Regions from separate parts of the Priestia sp. GS2 genome, predicted to be linked through region 2. Evidence: riboswitches for the same ligand, from Rfam matches in the RefSeq annotation. Region 2 holds a riboswitch; each other region holds the start of a gene.

Region 1 (2,273 bases), 1.0 Mb from region 2:
TAGTACCTGCCCATCTTCCAGATCGCAAATCATCCATGTTATAGGCAGGTAGCGTACAGGGCTCACACCCAATGCTTGGATATCCTTGATCGTGAAGCTTGTTATAAGGCAAGTTATGCTTATATACATATCGCCAAATCTCTTTCCAAGACCAGTGAATTAATGGACAAACTTTAACCTTCTTAAATTTCTCATCCTTATTAAAGAATTCTGTTTTACTTCTTGACTCAGACTGTTCTCTTCTTAACCCTGAGATCCAAGCATCATAAGGCGCAAGTGATTCTTTTAAGGGGATAATCTTTCTAATTTGACAGCATAGGTTAGGCTCAGTTTTCCAAAGCTCATCACCATGCTTTTCAGCTTGCTCTTGTAGCGATAGGTTAGGTTTTTTCATTTGGATACGTAAGTCTGGAAATTTCGCTTTAATTGCTTCAATAACTTCGTACGTTTCTTTAAAATGAACACCTGTATCTAAAAAAACAATATGCGCATCTTTTTTCACTTTTGAAATTAAATCAATTAATACAATTCCTTCAATTCCAAAGCTAGATGCATAAATAAGAGAATCACCGTAGTGGTTATATGCCCACTCTAAAGCCTTTAAAGCTCCTTTTGTTTCATCTTGCTCATCAAAATTTGGAAATTGATTTGGCCAATTCTCATACGTATATACACTCATGATTTTCACTCCAATACTTTGTTATCCAATCAAAAAAGACGGTTTTATCCCAGTGGTGAAGGATAAAACCGCCTCTAGTTTGTCTAGTCAGCTATTTATTTAATTCTTACTTTTTCATTTTTCTCAAGTTGAACTACTTTCCCATCTTGAACCACAAGCGTGATTGAACCAAACTTCATGTCGCTTAGCATTTTTTCTACACTTGCAAAAACAGAATTTAAGTCAGAGTTTTGTGCCATCACAGTCCCTCCTTATTTGTTAACAATATATTCAACAGGCTTCTGTTTTTTCATAAAAAATAAAAAGTCTTTCACACTTGAAAGACTGATTAGGCAACAAATTCACCTTATCTTTCAAAATGAAAATCATTTTGTTGGAGTTAGCACCTTGCACAATGTGCAGGTTGCTGGGTTTCAAAGGGCCAGTTCCCTCCACCACTCTGGATAAGTATTTTTTAAAAATTTTAGCATATTTAGAATATTTGTCAACAACAAAAAAATTATTTATCCGATAAGAAAACTATACTTTAAATTAACAGAAATATCTATTATTTTTTTATTATATGCACAGTTTTTTTGGGCGTCACTCTTAACTCAAATCCCTATAGTATAGATTTATATCTTTCGTACACATTAAAACATAATGATTATTTTAGATTGGAGCTATGTTCAATGATAGAAAGTCACTCTTTTCAATTAGATGATGTAATCAAACAAAGTTTACAAGATCATTTAAATCAAATAGCAGCGGAAGCAATGAAAATTCAGCAACATCTAGAAAGCAGTGACCACTGTGTTTTATGTGATTTTGAAGACTTACGAAAATTATTTCAAAGCGTCCAGTCCACAGCTGCATCTTATTATTTAAGACACTACTTGTCTCCTTATACTCACGAATACGCAGCTCTTTCACTCGCGATACATAATTTATCTGAGAAACATCACGGAGCCTTAATGGTTATTGAGAGGGATGACTCCGTGGAGCATCTAATTCAAAAAGGAATTCCTATCCATGCTCCTGTTACCTCGACGCTCGTTGAAACCATCTTTTATCCTGGAAATCCATTGCATGATGGTGCCGTTGTAATTAGAAAGAATCAAATCATTTCAGCAGCTAACGTATTACCACTCTCCACAAAGGTACTGCAAAAAAAACTTGGAACACGTCACCGTGCCGCTCTTGGCATGTCTGAACAATGCGACGCACTTATCTTAGTAGTATCGGAAGAAAGCGGTCGAATCTCTTTTGCTTTAGATGGAAGTTTATATCCAATTCATTCCAGTAAAAATAATTTGTAAGCGGCTGCACCTGTCTGACATCATACCTTATAGTTATAAAAAAAGAGATTAAACGATAAAAAAAACTTATTACAGGTTGCCTTTTATACGTCTAACGCGCTATAATCACTAATGTCAGAAAACCTTACACATTTGAAAAATCATTATTAAAATGACACTTTTTATGAACAGCTAAGGTTAATCATTAATTAAGGGAGAGAACTTTTAGGATGGAAACCATATCGACTCTATTCAGCAACTTTGTGAATGAGGCCAATAATTTTTTATGGACTTACATATTGATTGCGCTTCTTTTA
Region 2 (2,273 bases):
TTCAGCAAAGGTAATAACTTTTATGTTCTCAAGTAAAACTGGCACAATTTTCGGGTCCGTTACAGCAAAGGAAATCATCCCCCCAAAGCCTCCTGCTTGTTGCTTCATTACATGATAGCCTGGGTGTGATTCAAGACCTGGGTAATAAACTTTCTCAACTAACTTATGTTTAGTCAGCCAATTCGAAATTTTCAGTGCATTTTCGTTATGTTTCTCCATGCGTAAAGCAAGCGTTTTAATACCTCGTAACAATAACCAGCTATCTTGCGGACCTAAGATTGCACCAGCTGCATTTTGATAAAAGCGAATTTTTTCACCTAACTCGCAACATCGCGTAACGACTAAGCCAGCCACTACGTCATTGTGACCACCAATGTATTTACTAGCGCTATGAATTACAATATCAGCTCCGAGAGTAAGTGGCCTTTGGTAGTATGGTGACATAAACGTATTATCAACAATTGTTAACAAATCACTTTCTTTAGCAAGTTCAATAATTCCTTTTAAATCCGTTACGTGCATCATTGGGTTGGTTGGTGTTTCAATGAACAATGCTTTCGTATTCTGCTTTACTGCTGCCTTAACTTGATCTAAATGAGCAGTATTCACATACGTTACTTCTATACCTTGCTCAGCAAAAATATCATTTAAAACTCTGTATGTACCACCATATAAATCTTCAGAGACGATTAAATGATCACCGTTTTTAAACAAAGCAAGTACAGCCATAACTCCTGCCATTCCTGAAGCAAATGCCGCTCCAACTTCTCCTGCTTCTAACGCTGTAATCGCTTCTTCTAACGCTGTCCTTGTTGGATTAGCCGTTCGAGCATAGTCATATCCTGTGCTTTCTCCTAAACGGGGATGTGCAAACGTGGATGCTTGATAAATCGGTGTAGTAATAGAGCCTGTAGCAGGGTCTCGATTGACACCTGAACGAACAAGTAGTGTTTCAATATGCATAATGTCCTCTCCTCTTTGCAGTAAATAAAAAAAACTCTTCACAGATGGAAGAGCGTTCGCTTAATCACGACTTCTCTCATCTGTTAAAATACAATCGTATTCCACAGGAATTAGCACCGTTCAAACTTACTGAATAACGTATGATTTGATGGTTGCTGGGCTTCGCAGGGCCAGTCCCTCCGCCACTCTGGATAAGAGTTTTATTAAGTTAATTATTCATTGTGTATACTTTAATAAAAATAACAAAGAATGTCAATAGAATTTTCAAAACAATTTCAATTATCTTATTTATTCAAAAAGACTTCATGGATTTTCTTAAATAGGCTTCTCTTTCTTTAATAAAATTACAAATAAACGCAGGCTCTTGATAAAAGGTTGCTAACTTGTGCTGTAGATACGGATCTTTTTCTACATAAGGTAAAATTAATTGATGAAGGTCTTCAACTCTTGGTTTCATATAATTAACGGTGAACTGATGATCTAACACAGAATTCATTTTTTTAATATACTGATTCTTAAATTTTGATATAGCCAATAAACGTGCTGTTAACGTATTAAACCCTTCCATTCTTACATAGTTACTTTCCATTTCATCTCCATTAACATCGCGTCCCCATGTAGCATCATAATCCCAAGGAAGAAGTTCAAAGCACTTCGTATCACTGTTTCGGTACAAAGCATAGTTATGAACAAAACCATCAAAATTTTGAAGGCAAATTACTCCCACTAACCAAGCCAAATAGCGATCTACTTCTAAGTGCTTTTCAATGTTATCTTCAAATTCTTGATTTGTCCATGTATTTAAATTGTAAATAAAATATTCTAATGCTTCTTCATCTGCTCCATATGCTACTTTTGTTTCGTACCCTGATTGAAGTGATTCTTTTGGCTTCTCATCCAAATCACTCATTAACGAGAAGTTTGCATCTCCGTCTACAGCATAGAAAATAGAGCCTTTTGGCAAATTACGCTTTGTTAAGAAATACTCATTTACCGATTCTAACTGTAAATACACGCCTTCATTTTTCCCGTTAATGGTAAGATGAACAAACTGTGATTTAGGTGATAGTACGCCAAGATCTGAAAAGAAATCCAGCGATAGCTTATTTCGAACTAACGAGGGATCTTTGTATTCTGCATTGAGATGAATTTCGTTGGTTTGCCCAAATTTCTTTGGTGAATAAAACTCCACATAGTACGATTTCTTTCTCATTTCTCGAATGTGTGATCCCCTTAAGGTTAAACCAATTTCATACCTTTTTTTATGGACTTTCATCACTGCAGGTATTGCATCTTCAGACCAAATATCA
Region 3 (2,273 bases), 570 kb from region 2:
TAACTACTATGCTTGACATAAACGATCGCTCCTTTTAATTAGGGTATATATTTAAGAATATGGTGTAACCTCGGGTAGTTTATAATTGAGTGCCCACCGATATAAGGATCATTAGTTGCATGATTAACATTTGAGGTTACCCATGGCCTTGATTCATTCTTAGTATATTTCTTGGCTTCTTCCAATGCCCCCTCAGCTATACCAAGTAGAATATAGATTAAGATTATTTTTGCAATATGCGGTCTGATTGTTGAGATTAGCTGACTTTCCTCTGTTTGAAAAGAACACAGTATCTCTACTTCATTAAATACTACTGTGCCATTATCCGTTTGTTTTTGTCCAAAACAGCTGATTTTCTAATGCTTCCTTGTAATGTTTATTCGTTTGCTCTGAAGAACCAAATAAATGAATAGATGATAAGCATAGAAAGTGGTAGGCAAATAAATATGCAACTGAACCATCTACTTTGGCAAAAGTTCTACAACTTCATGGCTAACCCTTCATCCGCTGCTTAACTTTCCAACACTCTCTTATATTTTGTAACTCTCTATTTCACAATTTCTTATAAACTGATGGAGTTTACCATTTAACCCCCCTGCTCCGAATTGAAAATACTTCTTTTTATCATTACTCTGTTCTTTAATAAATTCTAAAAACGCAAGAATATAAATGCGACGATGATGGACATTTACAATGTCGTACTCGTAAAACCAGCAATCGAGCTCATTATATATACCTTTAGTCACTTTATATTTCCTTTGACACCATAAGGAGAACTCCAAATCTGGCAGATTAAGATATTTGCTGTTGGTTATTCCACTTGTAATCTCATACTCTGTTAATTCCAACGCTTTTTGATTGAAAGACGTCATAATGTATTCTCCTTTCTGTAGAAATAAAGAGGCTCCCATTTAGTTTCAAATGGGAGCCTCTAGCTTTCTAGTCGGCAAGAATTGTATTTAATGTGCTTTAATTTATATTAATATAATAAAACATATTATTCCGATGTGTCAAGTATACTTTTTTTGTGAAAAATAAACAAATTATTTCAGTTAATTGCTTCCCGACCACTTTACATGTTTGTTATATATGGTAAAATTATCTCTAACTTTATATTACTTATCCAGAGAGGTGGAGGGACTGGCCCTATGAAACCCAGCAACCTTCAAACATTTGTTTGAAAAGGTGCTAATTCCTGCAAAGTTAGTTACTTTGCAAGATAAGAAGCATATTGCAGAATATGTAACCTCTCTATTTTATAAATAGAGAGGTTTTTTATATTTATAATACTATATTCAATGTACAGGAGAATGGAGATGCAAACTAAATTAGCCTTAGAAACATATAAACAACCTAAAGAGTTAACTTCATTTGAAATCACCTCTTTTATTTTCAATTTTTACAATTATGTTTGGAATCAAAATAAGCTAAATGAAATCCCTTCTTATTATGACAGCCAAGGAGTTATATATAATAAGAAAGAATTTATAACCAGTGCTCAGATAAAAGCTGAAATTATTAAAACAATGGTTGATATCGGGGAAAGATCTATATTCATAGATAGCTTAACTTGTAATAGAATAGGCGAATTAAATGATTGGGACGTATCAGTCAATTGGAAGACAAGGTTATCAAATGAAAAGGTTAAAAATATACTAGGTACAACACACTTTCAAATTTATAATGCTAAGATTGTAAGGGAAACTATAACGTTTACTAAGTAAGTTGTTAAGATTATCGCTTGCTTCAATTTTAAAATATTTATATAGTGCGGACCCCAGCTTTCACATCGCAACTAAAACCACAAGAAAAAGCCGAGAAGCATTTACATCTTCTCGGCCTACTTTTACTGTAACAGCTTCCTATATATAATACATGAGAGAATCGTCTTGCTCACTCTGCTTGTTCATATTTTGTGCATGTAACGACTGCGTAGATTGGACCTTATTAACACGCTTCTGACGATTGGAAAACAGTAAACAAACGGAAAGAACGGAAGCTACTAAGCCTACAATTAAGGCACTCACCTGACATTCCTCCTTTATAGAATATATATATTCTATTTTACCACTAATGTACGTAAATGAAGCCTTTTTCTCCAAAATTTTCATCTACTTTTACAGATTTGTTGCTTGCTTCATTTCTGGTTTGGTTTCCCTATTCCCTTTCCTGCTTGATACGTAGCTATTTAACGCCATACCAGCAATAACAAGTATAATTCCAATACACGAAACGTATGTAGGTAGCGGCATGCCAAGCAGAATCATTTCACC

The links. Region 2 has a riboswitch for S-adenosylmethionine ahead of V2145_RS12445 (trans-sulfuration enzyme family protein). Riboswitches for the same ligand answer to the same signal wherever they lie in the genome.
Region 1: linked by a shared signal. The riboswitch ahead of V2145_RS17425 (YezD family protein) and the one ahead of V2145_RS12445 (trans-sulfuration enzyme family protein) in region 2 are both predicted to bind S-adenosylmethionine.
Region 3: linked by a shared signal. The riboswitch ahead of V2145_RS15180 (hypothetical protein) and the one ahead of V2145_RS12445 (trans-sulfuration enzyme family protein) in region 2 are both predicted to bind S-adenosylmethionine.

What each region holds. Positions count from the first base shown of each region.
Region 1 covers NZ_JAZGJX010000001.1:3,412,697-3,414,969, forward strand. The annotation lists gene V2145_RS17420 (phosphoadenylyl-sulfate reductase) at 1-679, opposite strand, end outside; gene V2145_RS17425 (YezD family protein) at 775-918, opposite strand; SAM riboswitch class I at 1,023-1,129, opposite strand; gene cdaS (sporulation-specific diadenylate cyclase CdaS) at 1,351-1,977, shown strand; gene V2145_RS17435 (alanine/glycine:cation symporter family protein) at 2,196-2,273, shown strand, end outside.
Region 2 covers NZ_JAZGJX010000001.1:2,412,557-2,414,829, forward strand. The annotation lists gene V2145_RS12445 (trans-sulfuration enzyme family protein) at 1-963, opposite strand, end outside; SAM riboswitch class I at 1,037-1,161, opposite strand; gene V2145_RS12450 (CotH kinase family protein) at 1,256-2,273, opposite strand, start outside.
Region 3 covers NZ_JAZGJX010000001.1:2,986,179-2,988,451, forward strand. The annotation lists gene ssuE (NADPH-dependent FMN reductase) at 1-19, opposite strand, end outside; gene V2145_RS15175 (hypothetical protein) at 531-872, opposite strand; SAM riboswitch class I at 1,117-1,226, shown strand; gene V2145_RS15180 (hypothetical protein) at 1,317-1,724, shown strand; gene V2145_RS15185 (hypothetical protein) at 1,863-2,027, opposite strand; gene V2145_RS15190 (DMT family transporter) at 2,118-2,273, opposite strand, start outside.